3 regions of the Paenibacillus sp. FSL R7-0026 genome follow, and region 2 is predicted to be linked to each of the others. Evidence: predicted binding sites of a transcription regulator. Region 2 holds the regulator's gene; each other region holds the start of a gene.
The links. Region 2 encodes Rex, which represses fermentation and respiration genes when NADH is low (regulators of the CRP and FNR family bind a similar motif). Its sites were predicted from a motif close to TTGTGAAATATTTCACAA; they were not measured.
Positions count from the first base shown of each region.

Region 1 (8,380 bases), 940 kb from region 2:
TCTTCTACGAGTAATAAGTGATTCATCGTACACCTCAGATCATGCTATTTTGAATTTGTATTTATTTCATGTTGATTATAGAGTTCCTGCGTCATTATACATCATTTGAGTTCATTCACGTGAATGTTTGCCCACTTAATGGTTTTTCTCAATGGATAGACAAAAAGACTAAAGAAAAGATTACTGATAATAACAGATAACATCAGTGACCGTTCTTTAGCCTGATTTGAAGTACTACTGAGACCACGATCAGGACTGATCTTACATTTTCACGCCCCGGCGTCTCCAACCATTTGTCGTTCAATTTGTTTCATTTCATAAAAATAACCTTTTTGCTCCATCAGCTCGGAGAAGGAACCCGATTCCACAATCTTGCCTTGGTCCATGACCACAATCCGATCCATCTCTTCCAATCCCGTCAGCCGATGGCAGATCAGGAGAAATGTATCTTCGGATGCTTGTGCAAGAAGATGCTGGAGCACATGTTTCTCTGTGACGTAATCCAGCGAAGAAGTTGGTTCGTCCAGAAGCCATAACCGTCCTTTGCGCAGCATGGCCCGTGCGAGAGCCAACCGCTGCTTCTCACCGTCCGACAGGTTCTCCCCTTTTTCATACACCATGTCGGTCAACAACTTATTCGGCAGTTGGACTTTATCCAGCACAGCCGACAGTTGTTCATCTGAATGTTCTTCTTCATTCAGCAACAGGTTATCCCGGATGGTTCCCCGGAAGAAATGACTTTGCTGCAACACAACATTTGTCCTTTGCCAAATGCTCTCTTCATTCAGTTCCTGCACCAGAACATCGTTTAACCGTATCTCACCAGACGTTGGCGCACGCAACTTGAGTAATAGATCGATAATCGTTGACTTGCCTGACCCGCTCGGCCCGACAATCGCTGTTTTGGAGCCTGCTGCAAGTTGCAGGGATAGCTCCCTCAGCGCCGGTCTCCATTCCCCTTCATATTGGAAGTTAACACCGGATAGTTCAATCGAAACTGCCTGATCGGATGACACTTCACCGCTTGGCTGTACAGGTTGCACATCGGAGGTTGGCACCGTTTCCGCCAGTCGCTGAGCGGCGTGCTCGCTGTCCTGCTTATATAGAGGTAATATAGCCATTGCCGCAGCTTCTTCGAACACGGTCTGCGTGGCCAGGATCAGCATGGCGAGGAATACACCGGCAAACGCTCCATTCACAATTAAGAAGGCGCTGAGTGCTAGTACACCCCATGTAACAAGATACGTCACAAAAACGTGCATAGATTGCCCGCGCAGCAGGTGTGAAGCGGCTTGTTTCTGTTCCGTTGCCAATGCAGCGGAAGCCTGCTGAAGCTGTTGCTCACGCTGTTCCAATTGGCCGTATACTTTCAGATCCCTGAAACCATACAACACTTCGGTTACTTCCGTGGACAGCAAGGCCCGTTGCTGGCGGACACGTCCGTGTATTTTTCGCTGACCTAACAAGACAATACCTGGTACAACAAATGCCGTAATCAGCATACCTAGTACTAACAAACACGCAATCCAGATCGAAAAGGCCGAAGTGAACAGCATGGTAGCCAAAAACACCATAACGACCATGATGGGTGGATACGCGACCCGCAAAAAGTAATTTTGCAAGCTTTCCACATCACCCACGATCCGCGCAAGCAGATCCCCGCTTCGGTTTTTGTTCAATATACCTGGCGTTACCGGGATCAGTTTGGCAAAAAAGGACGTCCGCAAACGGCTCAGCATGGAGAATGTTGCTCTGTGCGAATACAAGCGTTCCCCGTAGCGACTTGCCGCTCGAAGGAAACCAAGTAGTTTGACCATGGAGGTGAGTACAATTAAGGTGTACAACGGTGGCGCGAATACCGTTTGCGATATCATATACCCACTCGCGGAAAAGAGAGCTACCCCTGCTATGCCGGCGATAAATCCGCCCAATATCGAAAGCAAGATATCCTTGCGCTCCTGAATCATCGCTTTTGACAGAATCGTCAGCTCATTCATGCTAACCCCCCTTTCCGTTGTACATCCACCATCTCCGCATATTGAGGCACGCGCGCCAGAAGCGCTTTATGATGTCCTGAATCCACCAATACCCCATTGTCCATAAACAAAATGTTGTCCGCATGTTGAATTGTATATAAACGGTGTGCCACCGTAATCATCGTTGCTGTTTTGGCTAATGACGCAATGGATTGTTGCAGTACCCGCTCAGTGTGCAGATCCAGTCCGACTGTGGGTTCATCGAATAAAATGACGGATGGTCTCTTCAGAAAAGCACGTGCCAAGGCAAGTCTTTGCTTCTCCCCACCAGACAGCCCCCGGCCACCCTCACCAACAAACGTATCCAAGCCCTGCTCCAATTGTGCAACAACGCCAGCAAGCCCTGCTTCCTCTGCCGCCTGCTCAATTTCAGCTCTGGTGACGTTCCGACCCGCGCCAATCGCGATATTTTCGGCAAATGTACCTGCAAAAATATACGGATGCTGTGTAATGTAGCTAACACGCTCGAACCATGCAGCCTCATCATGTTGCGAAATCTGGCTTCCGTTAACCAGAACCGCTCCCGAATCTGGTTTCAGCAAACCGGCAATGAGATGAAGCAACGTGGTTTTACCTGAGCCACTTTTGCCTACAATAGCGATCTGTTCTCCCGGTCCAATCGAGATCTGTCCTGTCTCAAGTCCAAAGGAATCAGGTGTGTACTGGAATCGGACATGGTCCAGTTCAATGGTTGGTGGCATTGTTATCAACTCGGCACGAGCTGTACGGAGCTCTTCCGTCTGTGCTGTTGCATCGACATTGGTTAATTCGCTTTGATCCGATCCATCTTCAGGCTCCGTTTGTGTGCTCTTGATACTTGTTTCATCAAGCATTTGTTCCACCTTACGAATGGCCCCCATACTGGTTCGCCCGCTGTGAAAAGCCGTTCCTGTATTCTTCAACAGACTGTAAAACTCGGGAACGAGTAACAACACGAGAAAGGCCGTGTGAAAGGTCATCGATTTGAAAACGAGTAACTGGATAGCCAGTTCAAGCGCAACAATACCAATGCTTAACATCACGATCGATTCCAGCATAAACGTATTTGTAAATGCAATTTTCAAAATGCCCATGGTAGCATCACGATACCCCAGACTGCTGCGTTCAATTTCCTGTTGCTGCCGTTTAGCCCGTCCGAATATTTTTAACGTAACCAGTCCCTGAAGTGAATCCAGAAATGTACCGGAAAACTCAGCCAGTTGCGCGTATTTTTCTTCTGATTTGTTCTTTGTCTTGAGCCCAACCAAGATCATGAACAGCGGGATAAATGGTGCCGTAAACAGCATAATCCAGCCTGTATTGGCGTGCTGCGTAAATGTAACAACCAGAATCAGAATCGGGATCATCGCGGCTTCCATCATACGCGGCATGTACTGACTGAAATAACTGTCGGCTTCATCCACAGCATCCAAAGCAACGCTGACCTTTCCTCCCGTCTGTCCACTCAGGGTTGAAGGCATGGAAGCGCGGGTCAGGTTCTGCAACACAGATGATCGCATATTCGTCTTGGCGCGTGCTGCCATATGCAAGCCCACTTTCCCATTACCATACGACAACAGTGAGCGTACAGCCATAACAACCAGTAATAGGACAAGCAACAGGACCACTGATGAAAAGGAAGCTTTCTCTACAAAGATTCGCTGGACTGCTTCAGCCACCAAGGTGGCCTGGCTTATTATAGCTGCACCAAGGGCCAGCGATATGATCGCAAGGAGAAGTCTGTTTTTTCGTTGTAAAGACATTTGCTGCGAGATCAGATTGGATTTGGCTCTCCTCTTCATTGAACGCTCCTCCTTTATTTTTTCCCTTTCACATAATCCGCATCAAACAGGAACAGTTTGAATACCAGAATAAGAGAAGGAATTAACAGGCATAGACCACCGATAAACACGACCACTAGGGCGAAACCCATTGCAGGTGATGTGGCGCTGCTCTGAATGGTGATGTATGGATCGAGAATGTAAGGATATTGCCCAATCCCGTAAGCGAAAAAGGCTGTGAAAAATTGCAGCATGATACTTATAAAAGCTAATCCATAACGTCGTCCGTTATATAACAGCCACATGGCAATCATGAAAAACGCAACGGAAAGCGCCAGCAGCCACCATAAATCCATCATGTTTTGAAAATGACGCTCATTGTGTTGACCCAAATATATAAATGCAGTCAGCGCGAGAATAATGGTAGGTGTGCTCCAGAACAAAGCATAGTTCCGCATGAGCTTCAATGCCGAATGGTCCTCTGCGCGAGAAGCGTAAAATGTGAGAAATGATCCGCTAATGAACAATACGGACACGATGGCTAGACCAACGATGCTCCACGATAATGGATTCGTAAATAGTGCCCAGTAATCCAGGGAAACGGTATCGCCTTGTTTCAAAATAAAGCCACCTTCAGACAATGTCAGTGCCACTGACAATGACGCCGGAATAAGCAACCCTGTAGCCCCGTATAAAAACAAATACACGATACTTTTTTTGGAACCATAATTTTCGAAAGCATAGAACGACCCACGAATGGCAAGTAAAATGACGGCTATACTTCCCGGAACAAGCAGCGCGGAGCCATAATAGTAAGCAGTATCCGGGAAAAATCCAACGATGCCAATATAGAAAAAGACAAAAAATACATTGGTGATCTCCCAGACCGGTGATAGATAGCGGGAGATCAGACGATTAATCAGGTGATCCTGCTTTGTCAGGCGTGCATAAAAGGCGAAGAAACCTGCTCCAAAATCAATGGAAGCTACAATAAGATAGCCGTACAAGAACAGCCAGAGTACGGATATACCAATCAATTCATAACTCATCAGGCCTGATCCCCTTTCTTGGCTGATTGCTCATGCTTCTCTTTCAACCATTTCTCCATCTCAAGCTCAGCAGGATTATTATTGAACAGACGTCTCAATACGAGAACACAGATGACGCCGAGCACGATGTATAGAAGCAAGAAGACGAAAAATAAAATTCTTACACTCGGTGAAGAAGTAGCGGCCTCTTCCACTCGCATATAACCTCGGATGATCCATGGCTGCCGTCCGATCTCTGCATAGAACCAGCCCATTTCAACAGCCAGAAAAGCAAGCGGTGCACTAAGTGCAACCATACGAAGCATCCACTTGTTAAACTGATTTCGTTTCCTCCAGAATACAAACAGGAAGTACAGACTTGATATAGCAAGCAGAGCGAATCCAATTCCAGCCATTAGATCAAACAAATAATGCACAAGTAAGGGCGGGTGTTCATCTGGTGGAAATTCATTCAGCCCGGTTACCTCGGCGTTAAAGTCTCCAAAGGCAAGGAAACTGAGCAGTTTCGGTAAATGAAGAGCGCCTATAATTTCATGTTCCGCATTCAGCCATCCCAAAAAAATCAAATCCGCGCCGCTTTCCGTCTCGAAATGCCACTCGGCAGCTGCGAGCTTCTCCGGCTGATGCTCAGCCAAAAACTTGGCAGACACATCTCCAGCTAAAGAATTTAACAAACTGAATACCAGCACAACGGCCATCATGAGATTCAAGCCTTTTTTGTGGTAGGCTGACACTCCTTTTCTCAGCATCGCAAAGGCTGCTATTCCTGCTAGCAGAGCAGCTCCTGTCAGATAGGCCGAGCTTAATACATGGAACACTTTGGAGAACGTCGCCGTATTCAGCATCGCTTGCACGGGGTTCACTGCCATGAATTGACCTGCTTCCATGACAAAACCTTCAGGCTGGTTCATGAATCCGTTCACTGTTGTAATAAAAACAGCAGACATGCCTGCCCCGGCGACAATCGGAATAGTCAGCAACCAGTGGATATACGGATTTTTGAACCGATCCCACGTATACAGGTAAATGCCCAGGAATATCGCTTCAAAAAAGAACGCGAATACTTCCATAAATAGTGGCAGTGCAATGACATTCCCGGCCAACTTCATAAAATTCGGCCATACCAGGGCCAACTGTAGTGAGATTGCTGTGCCTGTCACGACACCAACCGCGACAGAAATGACAAACCCTCTGGACCACCTCTTTGCCATAAGTATGTAATGGTGATCCTTCTTCCGAATGCCGATGAACTCTGCAATAGCAATCATCAAAGGTACGCCGACACCAAGCGTTGCAAAAATCACGTGGAACCCGAGCGTCAAACCAGTCACTAGCCTGCTCCATAAAACCGTATCAATAGCCATTCTTTGTGTTGCCTCCTTTCAAACTCTGTTCAATTTAGAAACATTCAATATCAGATTTGGCCAAGCTCAATGCAGAGTTGCGAAAAATTTCACAAAGTTAGGTATGACGATATCTTGCCACACCTATAATGCGTTTACTCCTGTAGGCCCACGATAATAACAATCATTGGATGCCTATTAAAATCTGATATTGATGCACTTAAAGTACTAACGAAACCTATTAATCAAAATTATTATATCTTTATTTTTACCTAATTCAATCAAAGACACGTCTTCTACCCTAAACGTTCAAGAAAGGATCAACTCTTTCTGACAACTTGGTGAAAAACAAAAAATACACCCAATGGAGCTATTGATTCATTGGGTGTAAACGTGTTATTGCACGGAAGATTCTCTATTTCACTTTCTCCGGACTCACCGCACCTGCCTCGCGACGTACGCTCATGATGATCAGTGATGCAGCTAATACCGTAAGGATGATTCCAAGCATCTGAAATCCTGTCACATTGAATGTATCCCCCATAACAATTCCAATCAATAACGACGATAAAATGGTCCCCAGGTAGCGTGATGTATTAAAAATACCCGATGCGACTCCAATCATTTCTTTGGGTGTGCTTTTGAACAGTGCTGCTTGCATGCCGACCGCGTTTAGGCCGTTACTTATTCCAAATAAAGCTAAGGCAACAATGACTATGAAGATTGGAGAAGTTTCATTCATAACAACGATTAATATAGATCCAAATGTCATTAAAGAAGCGGATACGATCAGAGCTGGCCGTGATCCTGATCTGTCAATCCAGCGCCCTGCGATCGGAGCAATAATGACTGAGCATAACCCCAAAGCAAGCATACTCATTCCTGTATGAACTTCGTTGAGATGACGTACCTGCTTCAAATACGTAGGAACTCCAAAAAAAAGTGCATAAAACAGGATGTTAACCAGCATGTATTGCACATTCACCCAAGTCATCTCGGGATATGAGGCAAACGTTCGCAGAGGGATAAAAGGCGTGGCTGCTTTTAATTCATGTCGGATGAACATGACGAGTGCGATTAATCCGATCTCTCCTAACAGCAGATGCCATGTTGAAATATCTCCTGTGGAATTTACTGAAAGTAAACCGATGAGTAGAGTCACCAAAGCTACCGTAAACATCAGGATACCTGGTGCGTCAATTAACGCAAGCCATTGCCGAATGGACATGTGACCAGAGATAGACGAAGATTGCTCGTCCTTCGGGATTGTTTTCCAAGCGAACCAAAAGCTTGCCAAGACAAACGGAATATTAACGAAGAATATGCTGTGCCAGTCCCACCAATGAATCAAAACTCCACCAATAAAAGGTCCAATTGCAGCCGCTCCAGAAAGGAATATAGCCAAGGTGGACAAGGCGGAAGCTTGTTTTTCAGTCACGTTAATTCTAACAATCGCCATTCCGACGGCCACCATCATGCTTGTGCCAATCGATTGAACAATCCGGAATACGATGAGCCACGAAAAACTGGGAGACCATGGTGCAAGCATGGACGATACAAAAACAATAACAAGACCCATGAGGAAGATCTTCCTGCGGCCAAACAAATCACTACACTTGCCCATGACGGGTTGAGCGACAGCACTGGCAATATAAAATGATAAAATAATCCACGAAACGGCTGTAAAATTAAGTTGATACACTTGTTGCAATCTTGAAATAGCCACAGAAATCATGGAGGAATTCAACGGATTCAACATAATTCCGAGTCCAACAGCTAACATCAATCCTTTGTTTCGAACGTTCATTGGTGCACCTCTCTCTCTTCTGCTGTTATCTTACTTGAACGTGTTCATTTATTCCAACGCATTATATGTTATGATTTGATGAACTAGAAGGAATGAAGGAATGGTGCAAATGGAGCTTCTTCAACTAAAATATTTCCTGACGGTGGCACGATGCGAACATGTTACGGAAGCTGCGGGAAAGCTGCATGTCACGCAATCCTCCCTGAGCAAAACGATACAACGATTAGAGGACGACCTGGGAGTCCCTTTATTTGATCGAATCGGGAGAAAGCTGCGACTAAACGACTTTGGAAGAACATTTCTTCAGCGAACTGAAAAAGCCTTATTTGAATTGGAACAAGGAAAACGGGAAATCGCTGACCTCTCCAACCCGGATCAGGGTACA
Region 1 is NZ_JBBORG010000001.1:3,017,320-3,025,699, reverse strand. It holds gene MKY44_RS13630 (response regulator transcription factor) at 1-26, opposite strand, end outside; gene cydC (thiol reductant ABC exporter subunit CydC) at 270-1,997, opposite strand; gene cydD (thiol reductant ABC exporter subunit CydD) at 1,994-3,817, opposite strand; gene MKY44_RS13615 (cytochrome d ubiquinol oxidase subunit II) at 3,832-4,845, opposite strand; gene MKY44_RS13610 (cytochrome ubiquinol oxidase subunit I) at 4,845-6,209, opposite strand; gene MKY44_RS13605 (MFS transporter) at 6,604-7,995, opposite strand; gene MKY44_RS13600 (LysR family transcriptional regulator) at 8,105-8,380, shown strand, end outside.
Region 1: MKY44_RS13610 (cytochrome ubiquinol oxidase subunit I) is a predicted target of Rex. The motif match lies at 6,287-6,304, and genes of this name have one in related genera.

Region 2 (8,380 bases):
ATTCAATACGATTCGGTGTGTATCACGTGCAATTACCAATTCTTCGTTTGTTGGCACAACGAGAACTTCCACTTTGGAGTTCGCTGTTGTGATCCGGCGTGGTTCGCCAGAACGAATGGCATTCAGCGCTTCATCCAGTTCAACACCCAGATAAGTGAGCTGCTCACATACTTTTTGGCGAAGTACAACAGAGTTTTCACCTACACCAGCCGTAAAGACGATCACGTCTACACCGTTCATTGCAGCTGCATATGAGCCGATGTATTTACGCAGACGGTATTCGTACATTTCAAAAGCAAGCGTGGAGTTGGCATCGCCATTCTCCATACCTTCTGTAATCTCACGCATGTCACTGCTGATTCCGGAGATCGCAAGCAATCCACTGTGTTTGTTCAACATGGAGTTCACTTCGCTTACGCTCAGTTCTTCCTTGTTCATTACATAAGGTACGATGGCTGGGTCAAGGTCACCAGAACGCGTTCCCATCATCAGTCCTTCAAGCGGAGTCATACCCATCGAAGTATCCACGGATACGCCACCTTTAACTGCTGTTACACTACCACCGTTACCCACGTGACAAGTGATAATTTTCAGATCTTCCACTGGACGATCCAGATATTCAGCAGCTGCCTTGCTTACGAAATCATGGGAAGTACCATGTGCCCCATAGCGACGTACTTTATATTTTTTGTAAAGTACACGCGGAATAGCATACAGGTAAGCTTTTTCAGGCATCGTCTGATGGAACGCTGTATCAAAGACCATTACCTGAGGCACACCTGGCATATTTAATTCAGCCGCACGAATACCCATCATTGCAGCAGGGTTATGAAGTGGAGCCAAGTCGAACAAACGACGAATTTCAGCTTTGGCAGCATCATCTACCAATGCAGATTCTTTAAATGCTTCACCACCGTGAACAACACGGTGTCCAACAGCTTGAATTTCACTTACAGAATCCAGTACACCATTTTCTTTGTGAGTCAAAATATCAATGACTTTACGGATCGCTGTTGTATGCTCCAGAATCTCACTAACTTCTGTAACATCCTCACGGCCTGTCGGTTTGTGTGTCAGGATGGAGGAATCCATTCCGATCCGTTCTACCAAACCTTTAGCCAGTACAGATTCGTCAGTCATATTATACAGTTGATATTTGAGCGAGGAACTCCCCGCATTAATTACGAGTACTTTCACAGTCGGTCACCATCCTTGTCGTACTTGAAGAATCCTTCGCCTGTTTTGGCACCCAGGTGTCCTGCACGCACCATTTTCTTCAGGACTGTAGAAGGACGATATTTCAATTCTCCGAATTCACGGAACATTCTTTCGAGTGCAGCTTCAACAGAATCCAATCCGAAACGGTCAGCCATTTCGAGTGGTCCATGTTGGAAGTTGTATCCGATACGCATTGCATCATCGATATCTTCAGCAGATGCAACACCTTCTTGCAATACATGCAACGCTTCGTTAATCAGCAGGCAGATCAGACGGGAAGTTACGAATCCAGGGGATTCATAAATCATGACTCCTTTTTTGTCCGCTACTTCTTCAACAAAACGTCTGGTCTCTTCGAATGTTGTATCCGAAGTTTTCAGTCCTCGAATAATCTCTACAAGATCAACCCGGGATACCGGGTGAATAAAGTGCATACCAATAACACGCTCTGGGTATTTGGTCGAGCTTGCAAGCTCGGTCAAACTCAGCGTGGATGTATTACTTGCCAGAATGACATTGCTTGGACAAACTTGGTCTAGTTGGCTGAATACTGCTTTTTTCGCATCCAGATCCTCTGAAATTGTCTCAATGACCATGTCGCAAGTTCCAAGTTCAGCTAAATGAGCTACCTTGGTAATACGGGAAAGAATCAATTTCTTCTCCGCTTTTGTAATCGCCCATTTCTCCAGTTGTTTATCCAGATTGGTTTCGATCATGTCATATGCATGATCCAGCTTTTGTGTTGTATGCTCCACGAGAAGCACATCAAGTCCTTTGGCTGCGAGCATCTGGGAAATACCTTGCCCCATCGTACCGCCGCCGACAACTCCTATTTTTTTGAAAAACATGGTTCTGCTCCATCCTTTCGGTTCTCTATTTCTCTATTGTACCCTGTTCGCCGAAAATTACAAATTTCGACCCAACATATAATAATATCTTAGCACGAGTGAAATGTAAAAAAAAATAACCAGCATAAATAAATTATGCTGGTAGAAGGGCACTGTCACGAAATTGACAACGAAATTGCTCGCCAGACAAAACTTCTTCACGAATCAAGATGTCGAGTGAATTGTCGAAAATTGTCCGTTGTTCTTCGAGCAACTGCTTTGTCTGTTCCATAAGTTCTTGCAGAATTAATTTATTCTCTCGCATCAGTTCCTCGGTTGTGACCATATCCATGTTCACAATCCCAAGTGAAGTCAACCCCGAAGCCATCATCGTCTGTACAACATTGGTTGCCTGATCAAAGTCATTGCGTGAACCTGTGGAACGACCACCGTAGTACATTTCCTCCGCAGCTGCTCCTCCGAGTGCAATCATGATCTGCTCTTCCAGAAAGCGCTTCGTATAAAGGAACTGTTCTTGTTGCGGGTTATGACGTACATATCCCAGCGCCTGACCACGCGGACTAAGTGCCACCTGACTAACACTGCCTGGACGAACGAGTTCTGCCATGATGGCATGTCCCAATTCATGAATGGCAACCCTTTTCTTCTCTTCCACACTGGACTCACGGTCTGTCTTCTCACCCATCATGACTTTATCAATAGCCAGGGACAAATGCCGCTGTTCGATATTTAACAAGCCGTCTCTCATGGCGTATATTGCTGCTTCGTTCATCACACTTTCGAGCTGTGCACCGGAGAAACCATATGATTCTTCCGCTGTCTTCTCCAGATTAACTTCCTTCATCAGAGGTTTGTTCACCGCATGCAGTTCCAGAATATGCTTTCTGCCCTTTTTGTCAGGCAAGTCCACTTGAATGTGGCGGTCAAAACGTCCCGGGCGCGTCAGAGCGCTATCGAGCATCTCTTTGCGGTTTGTTGCAGCGATAACAAGGATTCTCGGCGTATCGGAAGAATAGATTCCATCCATTTCCGTCAGGAGCTGATTCAGGGTCTGATCATATTCACGCTGTTGACCACCTTCACGTTTCCCCCCGATGACATCGATTTCATCGATAAAGATAATAGCGTTTTCCTTATTTTCCTTGGTGGCACGGGTTCTCGCGTCCTTGAACAAATCCCGAATTCTGCTGGCACCCACACCAACATACATTTCCACGAACTCACTACCCGATGCTGCTACAAAAACAGAATCGGTGTAATGGGCAGCAGCCTTGGCCATCAACGTTTTCCCTGTCCCTGGAGGACCCGTCAGCAAGATCCCTTTTAACGGGCGAATCCCGAACTTCCGAATTTCTTCATGTTTGATGAGAAAGTCAAGTGCTTCACGCAATTCCTGCTTGGCACTGTCCTGTCCGCCAATTTCTTCAAAAGTAAGCTTGGAAGGTCCTTTTTTCTTCCGTTTACGTTCCTGTGCAGCGCCTACTGTAATCCCGCCACGCATTTGCATCATGAACAGCAAAGCTCCGACAAGCACCGCTGCAATTAGAATCGGAACAATATTAACACCAGTAAAAGCAAGGAAAATAATCAATACGGGAAAAAAACCGATGGCAACTTCTTTTGTCCACTTAGGCATTAGGCCACACTCCTATCTGACCGGGCACACGCGGCAGAATAATAAACTTGCTGGCATCTCCGTCTCTGAGACTGACATATACATTGTTGTCATCCATCGCTGTATTTACCTTTATTCCATTCGTCGCCATCTTTGACAACGTTGGTGTAATCTCGGTGTATTGCTTGTTCTCCATCGCCTGAGCTACGGTAAACATGGCATCACCCCACCAACTTTCCAGTGCTTCACTGGAATGATCCACAACGTCCAATTTTAATGATCGTGTTCCAATCAGGGTCTGTCCTTCTTTGTGAATATATTGTACCAGTCTGCCCAAATCAACATCAGGTTGCAGATCCAGTTTCAATTGTACGTCATTGCGGTTAATAGTTAATTGAACGTCATTGACTCCATCGTACTGGGTTACCATTTTTTCAATCGGATTCTGCACAGCCACCTGACGATATACAAACCAACCTCCAAACAACACAACGGCTGAAATGACGGCAGTTATAGCAATAGGCAATACTTTTAGCTTCAAGTGAATTACCCCTCCCAGATTTTGGCCCAACCTACTGGCTTATTGGTATATACGAATATGTGCACATTGACTCCTGCGATAATTTCGACAGGTTTATTTGTTTTTGAATGCAACTTTGAGTACATATCTGAGTATATCACATCGTATATACAATTTCGAAGGCGAAAATATGAATAAATTATTAATTTTAACTATTTAAATCAAATATGTTTACAGACAACACAAAGAACCGGTACAGTCGGATATCCGTCTGCCGGTTCTTTCATTTCTCTAATTCTCTAGTTATGTCACTCTATTTGTTCTAACTGTTCGGGAGTGTGTAGACCAGGTCCACCTGTTCTCCGTTGCTAAAACGATAAAAGCGATAATGGTTATGCGTACCGTCTTTATAATACACTTGCCACACATATATTCCATTCACAACTCCGGGCATGATTCGTTTAATCTCACCGGCAGGAACTTCGGAACTAAAGCGATTGCGTATCTGCGCTTCGGACATACCATTTTGCAGTAGCTCACTGTGTACAGCGTTTGCACCCTTAGCCGGTTGATTGTTTGCGTCGAACTTAACCCAGACCATAACATCCTGGTTATCCTTGTTTTTGCCGATCAGGGTCCAGTAGATGTTGTCAGAGCCTTCTTTGTCTCCCCAGATGTACTTGCGCAATTCATCATAGGATGTAATGCCCAGTTGCTCCTGTGCTGCTTGTATAGCGAGCGCTTCTTCCTTGCGCTGGTCCTGAGTGACATAGACGTAATAACGCTGAAGTCCAAACAGAATCAGAACCAGTGCAAGCAGCGAAATCCATATCCACTTCTTTTTTTTCTTCAAAAGCCGAACTTCCTTTCCCTATGATGCTGTCCTGCAATTAACGAGCAAGCAGACCATCAAATGCCAATTGAGACTCACGCAAAATGCGTTCTTCATCCAGCGTCAGACATTCGCCATGTTTCACCACTTGTTTTCCATCCACCCATACGTGCTCAACATCTTTGGCAGAAGCCGAGTAGATTGTATGTGAGATCAGGTCTGTATGTGGATAGAAATGTGCCTGTTCAATGTCCAAGGCGATAAAGTCAGCCTTCATGCCGACCTGGAGTGCTCCGGTATTGTTCAAGAAGATGGATTTGGCACCGTATGACGTTCCGAGTAGTAACGCTTCGCCTGCTGGCACTGCCGTCGGGTCACCGGATACACCTTTGTGGATCAATGCAGCCAGTCTCATTTCCTCGAACATATCCAGGTTGTTGTTGCTTGCCGGTCCGTCTGTTCCGAGTGACACAGTAACTCCTGCTTTCAGCAACGCAGGTACCCGCGCAACACCGGAAGCGAGTTTCAGGTTACTTCCCGGGTTATGGGACACAGCCACATCATGTCGGGCCAGAATCTCAATCTCTTCGTCATTCAGATGCACCGCATGTGCAACCAGGGATGGACGGGAGAAAAAGCCCAGTTTCTCCAGATGTGCCACAGGACGCAGTCCATAATCAGCCACGTTCTGCTCGACTTCACGAAGCGTTTCCGACATATGTGTATGAAGGGGAAGGTTTAGGTCGTTCGCGACCTGCACAAGCTTCTCTATGTAGTCAGGAGGGCATGTATATGGTGCATGTGGCGAGATTACGGTTGTAATGCGACCATCTGCCTGTCCATTCCACTCACGCGCAAACGCAGCCGACTCCTCCAGCTTCCGCAATTGTTCTTCTTCCGAGCACAGCCCGATTACACCACGTGCCAGTGCTGCTCTAACGCCGGATTGCTCCACAACTTTGGCAACTTGATCCATATGATCGTACATGTCCAGGAACGCTGTAGTTCCGCCTTTCAACATTTCAAGCACTGATAGCGAAGTTCCCCAATATACGTCTTCTGAAGTCATTTTCGCTTCCATCGGCCACATTTTTTCCTGCAACCATACTTGCAATGCAAGATCGTCTCCGTGCCCTCTGAGCAACGACATCGCTGCATGACCATGCGTATTGATCAGACCCGGCAGGAAGAACAGTCCTTTTCCATCCACTTTGGTACAATTTTTGTCTTCATCCGGCAATGTCTCACCAATATGCACAATCTTGTCATTCTCAACAACCATGTATCCTTGGACCACGTTCCATGTTGTGCCGCCTTCATTAACGGCAAATTTGCCGTTGTGAATTACCCATCTATTTGTTGTCATCTTCCTCGTCGTCCTTTCCAGTCTCCAAGTAATAGGCCAAACTTAGCAGATCCGTTGTAAAGTCAGCATGGTGAATGCGGATATGCGGCGGTGTTTTTAGAATTGTTGGTGCAAAATTAAGGATCGCTTCAATTCCCGATTCAATAAGCTGATCGGCTACATTTTGGGCTTCCGTATCCGGAACCGTGATAATACCGATGCGGATGTTATCCGTTTTAACCGCTTCCGTCAATTCATTCATTGGTTTTACCGTCAAACTGTTGATTTGACTACCAATCTTCGGTCCATATGCATCAAATACAGCAACAATCTTCATGTTGTCTTTCAGATATGCGTTGTAGTTGGACAAGGCCTGTCCGAGGTTACCCGCGCCTACCAGAGCTACATTAATTTGCTGATCAATTTTGAGAATGTGACGAATTTTCTCGATCAAATAGGATACATCATACCCGATCCCTTTACGACCAAAATCACCGAAGTAAGCCAGGTCTTTACGAATTTGGGCCGGATTCAGATCCAGCCTCTGTCCAAGCTCTTGAGAAGAAACAGTAGCCACCTCACGCTGATGCAACTCGCTCAAATAACGCAAGTAAACAGGCAGACGTCGTACCACCGCTTCCGAAATTTTATCCGATTTCATTCTTGCTCCCCCTTACCAAGGCCACGATAAAATAATAGATGAAAAGATGAGCATTCTGTATAAACTCAAAGATAAACGTGACATTTTATACAGAATGCTCCTTGTAATTTAGGTTATAAGTTCTTACGTGCAACTGCTTTAATCGGATACGGAAATATCTAATAAAGTTTAACGCCAAACGATAGTGTCATGCAATGATATAACGAACAAAACAACCATTATTTTTGTTCATTAGCAGGTTTTTCCAACCACTCGGTAATTCGTGGAACCATCTGCTCCGTGAGCATATGCTCCATTTTGGGACCTGGTAATGAATATAAAAAGAATTTACCATAGTACGCTTCAATCACCCGTGTATCATAAACAATGACAATTCCTCTATCCTTCGCTGTACGCACCAATCGGCCAAATCCCTGCTTGAAACGAATGACCGCTTGTGGCACGGACAGTTTCATGAACGGATTTTTCTTCTGTTCCTGAAGCAACTCACTCTTGGCTTCCACCAACGGATGATTCGGTGGCTGGAAAGGCAGTCGCACAATAGCGAGACAGGTTAGCGCCTCTCCCGGGATATCTACACCCTCCCAGAAGCTACTTGTACCCAGAAGTACCGTAGCTTTGGCATCTTGGAACCTGCGAGTCAATTTGGAACGACTTCCACTGTCAACGCCTTGCCCAAGCAATGAGATGTCGTTGCCAGACAGAGCTTCTTTCAGCGGATCATAGACCTGTCGCAACATCTTGTATGAAGTAAACAGAACCATCATGCGTCCACGCGTAGCAATTGCCGTCTCTGCGAGTGATTGCACCAGCATATTGACAAAGTGCGCATCACCCACACTTCCCTTCACACTTGGGAAATCACGCGGAATCACCAGAAGTGCCTGATCGCGATAATTGAAAGGTGATGGCAACATCGACGTTAATAGCCGATTGTTCTCGGCGGCTTCCTGTAAGCCGAGCTGTTCAATCATGAACTGGAATGACTTATCCACGGAGAGCGTAGCGGATGTAAGAACAACACTTTTCTTTTTGTCAAAAAACAAATCCTTAAGTTGTGCACTCACATCTACAGGTACGGCATACAGCTGGAGAGATTTGCTGCGGAACTGGCCGCTGGCTTCCATCCAGTACACCGTTTTGGCGTCATCCATACGCATGAAGAAACGTAGATTTTCCTTCAATGTGGTCAGATCTTTCAGTAATCCTGTAATGTCCGTGATCAGACTATCCGATTGATAATCATCCTGATCTTCTTTCACCTCAAGCAGCAATTTGTCCCCTTTGCGAACCAAATCGCCCAGAGTCACATAGATCTGGTTCTCCAGATCCTGCAACTCC
Region 2 is NZ_JBBORG010000001.1:3,961,235-3,969,614, forward strand. It holds gene MKY44_RS17385 (acetate/propionate family kinase) at 1-1,197, opposite strand, end outside; gene MKY44_RS17390 (3-hydroxyacyl-CoA dehydrogenase family protein) at 1,194-2,066, opposite strand; gene MKY44_RS17395 (AAA family ATPase) at 2,200-3,702, opposite strand; gene MKY44_RS17400 (hypothetical protein) at 3,695-4,222, opposite strand; gene MKY44_RS17405 (DUF5590 domain-containing protein) at 4,524-5,054, opposite strand; gene MKY44_RS17410 (amidohydrolase) at 5,092-6,399, opposite strand; gene MKY44_RS17415 (redox-sensing transcriptional repressor Rex) at 6,386-7,039, opposite strand; gene dinG (ATP-dependent DNA helicase DinG) at 7,258-8,380, opposite strand, start outside.

Region 3 (8,380 bases), 570 kb from region 2:
CGGTTCAAAATGTGACCATAGGTGACGGTGGCAGAACATCCGCAGCCACTTCCCCCGGCAACCACATAAGGCTGTTTCTCCCGATCATAGATCATCAGGCCGCAGTCATTAAATACCGTCTGTTCCATGGGAATGCCTTCTTTTTGCAAAAGCTCTTTTGTAATAGGCAGACCGACGGAAGCCAGATCCCCAGTCACAATGAGATCATAATAGCCGGGTTCCAATCCCGTATCCCTGAAATGAGAGATTATAGTGTCGGCTGCTGCTGGCGCCATGGCTGAACCCATATTAAAGGGATCCTTGATGCCCAAGTCCATAATGCGTCCAATGGTGGCTTTGGTAACAACGGGACCATCACCAGTACGGGAGACCACACCACACCCTGCTCCTGTGACGGTATATTGCGCATAAGGCGGCTTTTGGGAGCCATACTCCGTCGGATACCGAAATTGTTTCTCCACCGTACAGTTATGGCTCACCGTTCCTGCAAGGACATAATCTCCAGCTCCGGAGTCAACAATCATGGAGGCCAGAGCTAATGTTTCCATGGATGTGGAGCAAGCACCAAAGACACCCAGGTAAGGTACACCCAGTTTTCGTGCTGAAAAGGAACTGCTGATAATCTGATTCATCAGATCTCCACCAACAAAAAATTGAAGCTCTTCCTTGGTGATATTTGCATTAACCAAAGCCAGTTGGGAGGCCTGTTCGAGCAGTTTGCGTTCTCCCTTTTCCCACGTTTTCTCGCCGATCTCGAGGTTGTCGTAGACATAATCGAAATCAGATGACAGTGGACCCTCGCCTTCTTCTGGTCCTACAACTGCGGCTTTACCGATGATCCGCGGACGATTTTCAAACTGCCATGTCTGGCGACCCAATCGCTTCATAGGTGCCCACCTCCAAATCCTAAAAAGGCGTAAACAATCCCTACGACAAATGCTGCCACGACACCAAACACAATAACGGAACCAGCAAGTTTAAACATGTTGGCCCCTACACCGAGCACCAATCCTTCAGCACGATGTTCCAGTGCAGCGGAACACATGGAATTGGCAAAGCCGGTAACCGGCACAGCAGTTCCTGCTCCTGCCCATTGAGCCATTTTATCGTAAACGCCGAGACACGTTAGAATAACCGATATGAGAATCATGACCGCTACCGTAGGACTGGAAGCTTCCTTCGATGTCATGTCGAAACCGGCCATAAAAGCCTCTTGAATGGCCTGTCCAATCAAACAGACGGTACCCCCAACCAGAAATGCTTTGAGGCAATTTTTCAGGATTGGACGAGGCGGCTCATGTTTTTTTGCGACTTTTTTGTACTCCTTTTCATCCATGGACAGGGACGACGATTTTTTTTCGCTTCCGGATGCAGATTGAGCTGGCAAGATACAAGACCTCCTCTATGTGAAAATGGTTCAAAGCTACGGCTGAATGCCAATGTGTGTAATCCTATATTCATTGTTTGTTAATAATCGGAAGGTTATGTATCCGGCGACAGACAGCATATGTTTCCAACAAGATCATGTTGTGAAAGCAAGATGGGAACACGCCGGATCTGAGGACCTTTAGATACGTCTATAAATAAAGAAGAACAATCACGAGCAAGATAAAAAGAACGATAAACAGTACTTTTTCCGTGCCCTCTTCTGGAGGCTTCATTGGATATTTAGCTCCTTCCTGTAGACAGAAAAACAAATATTGAAATATAGAACTTCACAAAATGATGACATCTCCTCCATATATTCATATTCATTGAAGTGGCATCAGGACTGCGACTACAGCGGATAGAGTCATGAAACTTGGACACGGTAAGCGCCCAAAATATGCCTTAAATACGTGACATAAACATGGACAATCACTTGCGCAAGGTTCATACTGTAATGTGACCAGTGGTTAAATAACAAGTCCTCAGCATATTAAAGTGCATGTTCAAAAAGTCTAGTTTTCAGTACCAAGAAGATGGGATGAAGATAGAAATGGAGTAGCGGAGCGTAGGCAAACTACGTGAGCAACGGACATTTCGGCTGAATTTCATATTCGATGCTGATCATGCCGTTAGGCATGATTCGTAATCAAAAGTGGACTTTTTGAATTACATCTTAAAAGGACAACAGGCGGGTAGCCGTTCTACTGTGACCTGAAATACATACCAACAGAGGAGTTGTTGACACATGAATGAAAAAACGATGGATATGTTCCGTACGTTGACGGAATTTCCTTCCGCATCCGGTTTTGAACGTGAGCTTCGCGGCTGGATGAAAGATAAGCTTTCCGCTTATACCGATGAGTTCGTCCAGGATCGCCTGGGGAGTCTATTTGGTGTATTACGCGGGGAGGAATCCGGTCCTAAAGTTATGGTAGCCGGACACTTTGACGAAGTAGGTTTCATGACTACAGGCATTACGGAAACGGGTATGGTCAAATTCCGTCCACTGGGTGGGTGGTGGAGTCAGGCTGTACTGTCTCAGCGACTGGAAATCATCACACCTGATCGTCGGATTACCGGAGTTGTAGGTTCTACTCCTACACACTTGCTGGACGAGTCCCAGCGGAACAAACCTGTTGATTTGAATTCCATGTATCTCGATATTGGAGCAGACAACCGTGAAGAAGCAGAATCTTGGGGCATTCATCCAGGGATGCAGATCGTACCAATCTGTGAATTCACGCCGATGGCGAACCCGAAGAAAATTATGGCTAAAGCGTGGGATAATCGTTACGGCGTAGGACTTGCACTTGAACTGGTTGAAGCGCTGCACAAGGAAAAACTACCTAACACACTTTACGCTGGTGCAACGGTTCAGGAAGAACTGGGGCTTCGCGGTGCACGTACGGCGGCCAATCTGATTCAGCCTGATATCTTCTTTGCACTTGACTGTAGCGCGGCGAATGATATGACAGGTGACAAACAGTCATTTGGACATATCGGAGAAGGCGCATTGCTTCGTATTTTTGACCCGGGCATGTTCACCCATCGCGGAATGGTGGAATATGTTCAAGATACGGCTTCATCCAATCAGATCAAAATGCAATATTTCATCTCACCAGGTGGTACCGATGCAGGTCAAGTACACCTGAGTGGAATTGGTGTACCATCAACAGTTATTGGTATCTGCGCTCGTTATATCCACACCTCTTCTTCCATCATTCATACGGATGACTACGATGCGGCCAAAGAGCTGATTGTGAAGCTGGTCAAAGGTCTGGATCGGACAACGATGAATACCATAATTAATAACGCGTAACAGTTGACAAGAGACCTCCTAACTATATCGGGAGGTCTCTTTTTTATATCCACAACTATATCAGTTGGACACATTTACACGAGAAAGGTTATTCTGTCATTCGGAGTGGAAAGTGAAAATATTTTTTAGTTCAACGTACGTAGATTAATAGGCCGAACATTATATGGGATTACACATAAGATACAATAACGGAAGATGAATTAAACACCAAACAGCGGGGGACCTGTTATGGCAGTGAGAAGGAATGGAAAATCGAATAAAGGTTCCAAAAAAACAAATGCCGCAAACACCCTTCTCAATGGCAACCTTAAAGGAAGAAATCTGGAACTTATCGTTGCAGCATTACTGGTAAGTGGGAAGTTAAGAGTGGATGCGGTCACGTTGTTTCGAGAAGCTACACTGGTCGTTGAACTGGTCGGGCAGTATAAATCGCTACAAAATATTACACCCTCGAATCAAGATAAACTGGTGCAATTCCTCGATGAGATCGGTGGCGATATGACGTTGAATGACGTTATACGGGCTTTCCAACAGAGAATCAATTCCTAAACGCTAAGAAATGAGGTTGAAGTGATGTCTGACTTTGACGGAAATGGGTTCGCTGAACTACTGATCATTGTCATTCTTGTTGTTTTATTTGTATTCGGTTCTTCCGATATTGACGACCTGACTGATTCTCCTTCTCAATCCTGAATTGGCTAGGTTATTACGATTTATTCATTATGAAATCCATACCTGTAAACGCCAGCCCAAAATATGCGGGCTGGCGTTTTTGGATGGCTATAGAAATAGCGGTGAGAATGCAATCCAGGCCAAAATAAGAGTAAGCACAATGCAGACATTCTCTACAACGGCCCCACGCTTGGTCCCTGTACTCATCAGATTCACCCGTATGCGCCACTTGAGCGGTGGTAACGGACGAATACCCCGATTGGTTAGTGAATCGGCCAACAGATGCATCGCATATGCCGTGCCTCCCGCTACCCAAATCTCCGGTCCCTGCTGCTGGGTCGTGCTGTACAACAAGCCCGCCCATATTGCGGTTCCGTATAGGGTATGTGTCAGTCCCCTATGAGTCAGTGTGGTGCAGAGCATTAACAAACTGCCCGCAATCAAGTTCCACGGTGCGAACGCGTGACCATAGAAGACCAGCCCAAGTCCAATCGCAAACATCAACACTTTGCGAAGCGAACGTGAAGGCAGGAATGACACGAGCGCAATGAGGATCGCAAGCAACAGGTTCCATGGTTTGGCATGAACATAGAAGTACACAAATACAGCTGTGGGCAACAGAATCGTCTGTAACAACCTGATCAGACTGTTAGGCAAGGCTCTGGATACCAGCAGCGAATTTGGCTCATCAATGTCAGGCAATAACGAACCAATCAGAGCAACCGTAACTGCCGGTGCAGTCACCGGCATACCGGCCAACTGCAGAACAGAAAGCGACACGCCTGTCCCGATAATAAGGTGGGATCTTCCCATCATGATGCAAAAACGTCCTTTCGAAGAAATCGGGAACAATACGGCCCAGTTCCGATTTTACAACGAAAACAAAATAAGAACAATAGTTCGCATTTCTTATTTGTATGAAAATAAATATAACTTTCTGTGATAGGGCTCACACTATTATATTAATGACTCTTCTATCTTTATTAGTGAATTAAATCACATAAACTGTCGTCAACTACTTGTATAATTTCAAATATAAACCACTAAAATTGTTGGTAATGTACAGCGTCTATCCAAGGAGGCATACACACATGAACGGAAAAAAAGAGAAACTCGTTATCATAGGTAACGGAATGGCAGGAATCAGTACCGTAGAACAAATTTTGAAATTAACATCGCGATTTGATATTACCGTTTTTGGCACAGAGCCCCACCCTAACTACAACCGCATTATGTTGTCCTATGTATTGGAAGGAAGCAAAACACTGGATGACATCGTGCTGAACGACCTTCACTGGTATGAAGATTACGGCATTACGCTGCACACAGGCACAACGGTTACACGAATCGATGCCGAGACACACGAAGTTGTGACTGAAGATGGAACTCGCGTTCCTTATGACAAAATTATCATTGCAACAGGCTCCAACTCCTTCATTCTCCCCGTACCGGGACACGACAAAGAGGGTGTTGTCGGTTTCCGCGATATCGCTGATTGTAATGTGATGCTCGACGCTGCCAAACAGTACAAAAGAGCGGCCGTCATCGGGGGCGGACTGCTGGGGCTTGAAGCTGCCAAAGGTTTGGTACAACTCGGCATGGAAGTTACCGTAGTGCACTTGATGCAGGATTTGATGGAGCGTCAGCTTGATCCACAAGCTTCAGCCATGTTAAAAGCTGAATTGGAACGTCAGGGTATCCGGTTCAAGATGGGTGCGCAGACTTCCGAACTGCTGGGCGGCGAACGCGTTGAAGGGATTCGTTTTGCAGATGATACGGTTCTGAATGTTGATTTTGTGGTCATGGCTGTAGGCATTAAACCCAATACGGCTGTGGCCCGCGAAAGCGGTATGGAAGTGAACCGGGGTATTGTCGTGGATGACTATATGCAGACTTCATTTGAGAATGTGTACTCGGTCGGGGAATGTACAGAGCACCGCGGGGTATGTTACGGCCTCGTTGCCCCATTGTTCGAGCAAGGTATGATTCTGGCGAAACATATCTGCGGTGTGGAGACCGCTCCATATGAAGGTTCTGTAGTATCTACGAAATTGAAAATTTCGGGTGTAGACGTCTTTTCAACCGGTGAATTCATCGACAGTCCAGAGCACACCGTCATTTCGCACAAAGATGACTGGAAACGGACCTACAAAAAAATTCTGCTTCGTGATAATAAAATGGTCGGCGCTGTTCTCTTCGGTGACATTACGGATTCTGCCGAATTGCAAAAACTGATTAAAAATCAAACCGAAATGACCGAAGAATTGTATGGTTCACTCATGGGTACAGGCTGCGGCGGTCATAAGAAAACCACCTCTGTAGAAACGATGGCGGAAGACGAGATTGTTTGTGGATGTAACGGTGTAACTAAAGGAACCATTGTTGATGTCATTACAAATCAAGGACTTACCAGCGTAGATGAAATCAAAGCCTGTACCGGTGCAACACGCTCTTGTGGTGGGTGTAAACCGGTTGTGGAACAGATTCTGCAATATGTACTTGGAGACAGTTTCAGTACTGGAGGCAAACAGGGCATCTGCGGATGTACTTCCATGGGACGGGATGAAATCGTAGCCGAGATTCGTGAAAAAGGATTACAAACAACCAAAGAGGTCATGAATGTACTGGGTTGGAGTCAACCTGAAGGTTGTTCCAAATGTCGTCCGGCGATCAACTATTACCTTGGCATGATTGCACCAGATACTCACGAAGATGAGAAAGAATCCCGTTTTGTTAACGAACGTATGAACGCGAATATTCAAAAGGATGGAACGTATACGGTTGTACCTCGAATGTATGGCGGGGTGACTACACCAGCGGACCTCAAACGTATCGCTGACGTTTCAGTCAAATATGATGTGAAAGCAGTCAAAGTTACCGGTGGTCAGCGTCTCGACTTGATTGGTGTTAAAAAAGAAGATCTGACTAAAGTCTGGGCTGAACTGGATATGCCTTCAGGGTATGCATACGCCAAATCGCTGCGTACGGTCAAAACATGTGTCGGCTCCCAATTCTGCCGATTCGGTACACAGGATTCCATGGCCATGGGTGCTCGCATTGAACGTAAATTCGAACGTCTTGATCTGCCAGCCAAGTTTAAATATGCCGTCAACGGTTGTCCGCGAAACTGTGCAGAGGCGTGTACCAAAGATATCGGTATCGTTGGTAACGACGGAGGCTGGGAAATCTTCATCGGTGGTAACGGCGGTATTAAAGCTAGACTGGCTGATTCCTTATGCAAAGTGAAAACAGATGAAGAGTTGATTGAACTGTGCGGAGCCATCATGCAATATTACCGCGAGACAGGTAACTATCTGGAACGGACTTCCGAGTGGGTGGAACGCATGGGTCTGGAGCATATTCGTTCGGTTGTCGTGGATAACCTTGAGGAACGTAAAGCGTTGATGCAGCGGATTGAATTTGCACTTGAGCATGTTGAAGAACCTTGGCAAAAAGCGATTCGCAATGAGGAAGGCCAAAGCAAAATGTTCCATGGTATCGAAGTATCGGCTCGTCCATAAGCAAGCTTGCAGGATTAATACTGGAGAATGTTAAATAGATAAGGAGTGGTTTAAGATGACGACAAAACAATCAGGCATCTACTTCCCCGCCGGAGTAGTTGAAGAATTCCTGCCACGAATCGGAAGAGTAGTTGAGATTCGGGACCATCAGCTTGCTGTCTTTCGTGCATCGGATGGCACCATCTTCGCCGCTGATAATCACAACCCCCATCCCAAGGGTGGGCCGCTGGCTGAAGGCATCGTGTCCGGGCATTATCTGTACGATCCGCTGTATGATTGGAAAATTGACCTGACTACCGGTGTTGTGCAAGCACCCGACAATGGGCAAGTGCAAATGTATCCGGTGAAGGTAGAGAACGGCCAAGTCTGGATTGAAATATAGCTCCATCGAAACGTTCAAAGATTGATGCAAAATAATGGGGGAAACCGTGATGTATACACCAAGTGTTGAGGGAATTATTGAAGCTGCGGTTAAAAAACGGGATCAGATGAACTCAAATCTTTCACGCTACATGGTTGCCGCCTTAATGGCGGGTGCCTATGTAGGGCTTGGCATCGTACTGATCTTCAGTATTGGTGCCCCGCTCCTAGCGGCACAGTCACCACTGCAAACCATGTTGATGGGCATGTCCTTCGGACTCGCCCTCACGCTAGTCATTTTTGCCGGATCGGAACTATTTACAGGCAACAACATGTTTTTCACCATGAGCACGCTCGCAGGCCGGACCACAGTTAAAGATACACTGAAAAACTGGGGACTCGTTTTCCTCGGCAATCTGTTAGGTGCGATCCTGCTCAGCCTGCTTATTGTAGGCAGCGGTCTGTTCAAAACGGCTGCGCCCGAACATCTTCTATTTGTCGCTTCTGCCAAAAAGATGGCTGCTCCCGTATCGGAGTTATTCTTCCGCGGCATTCTCTGTAACTGGCTTGTCTGTCTGGC
Region 3 is NZ_JBBORG010000001.1:4,535,626-4,544,005, forward strand. It holds gene spoVAD (stage V sporulation protein AD) at 1-887, opposite strand, end outside; gene spoVAC (stage V sporulation protein AC) at 884-1,387, opposite strand; gene MKY44_RS20075 (M42 family metallopeptidase) at 2,174-3,247, shown strand; gene MKY44_RS20080 (hypothetical protein) at 3,476-3,796, shown strand; gene MKY44_RS20085 (metal-dependent hydrolase) at 4,028-4,735, opposite strand; gene nirB (nitrite reductase large subunit NirB) at 5,011-7,440, shown strand; gene nirD (nitrite reductase small subunit NirD) at 7,496-7,822, shown strand; gene MKY44_RS20100 (formate/nitrite transporter family protein) at 7,872-8,380, shown strand, end outside.
Region 3: nirB (nitrite reductase large subunit NirB) is a predicted target of Rex. The motif match lies at 4,904-4,921, and genes of this name have one in related genera.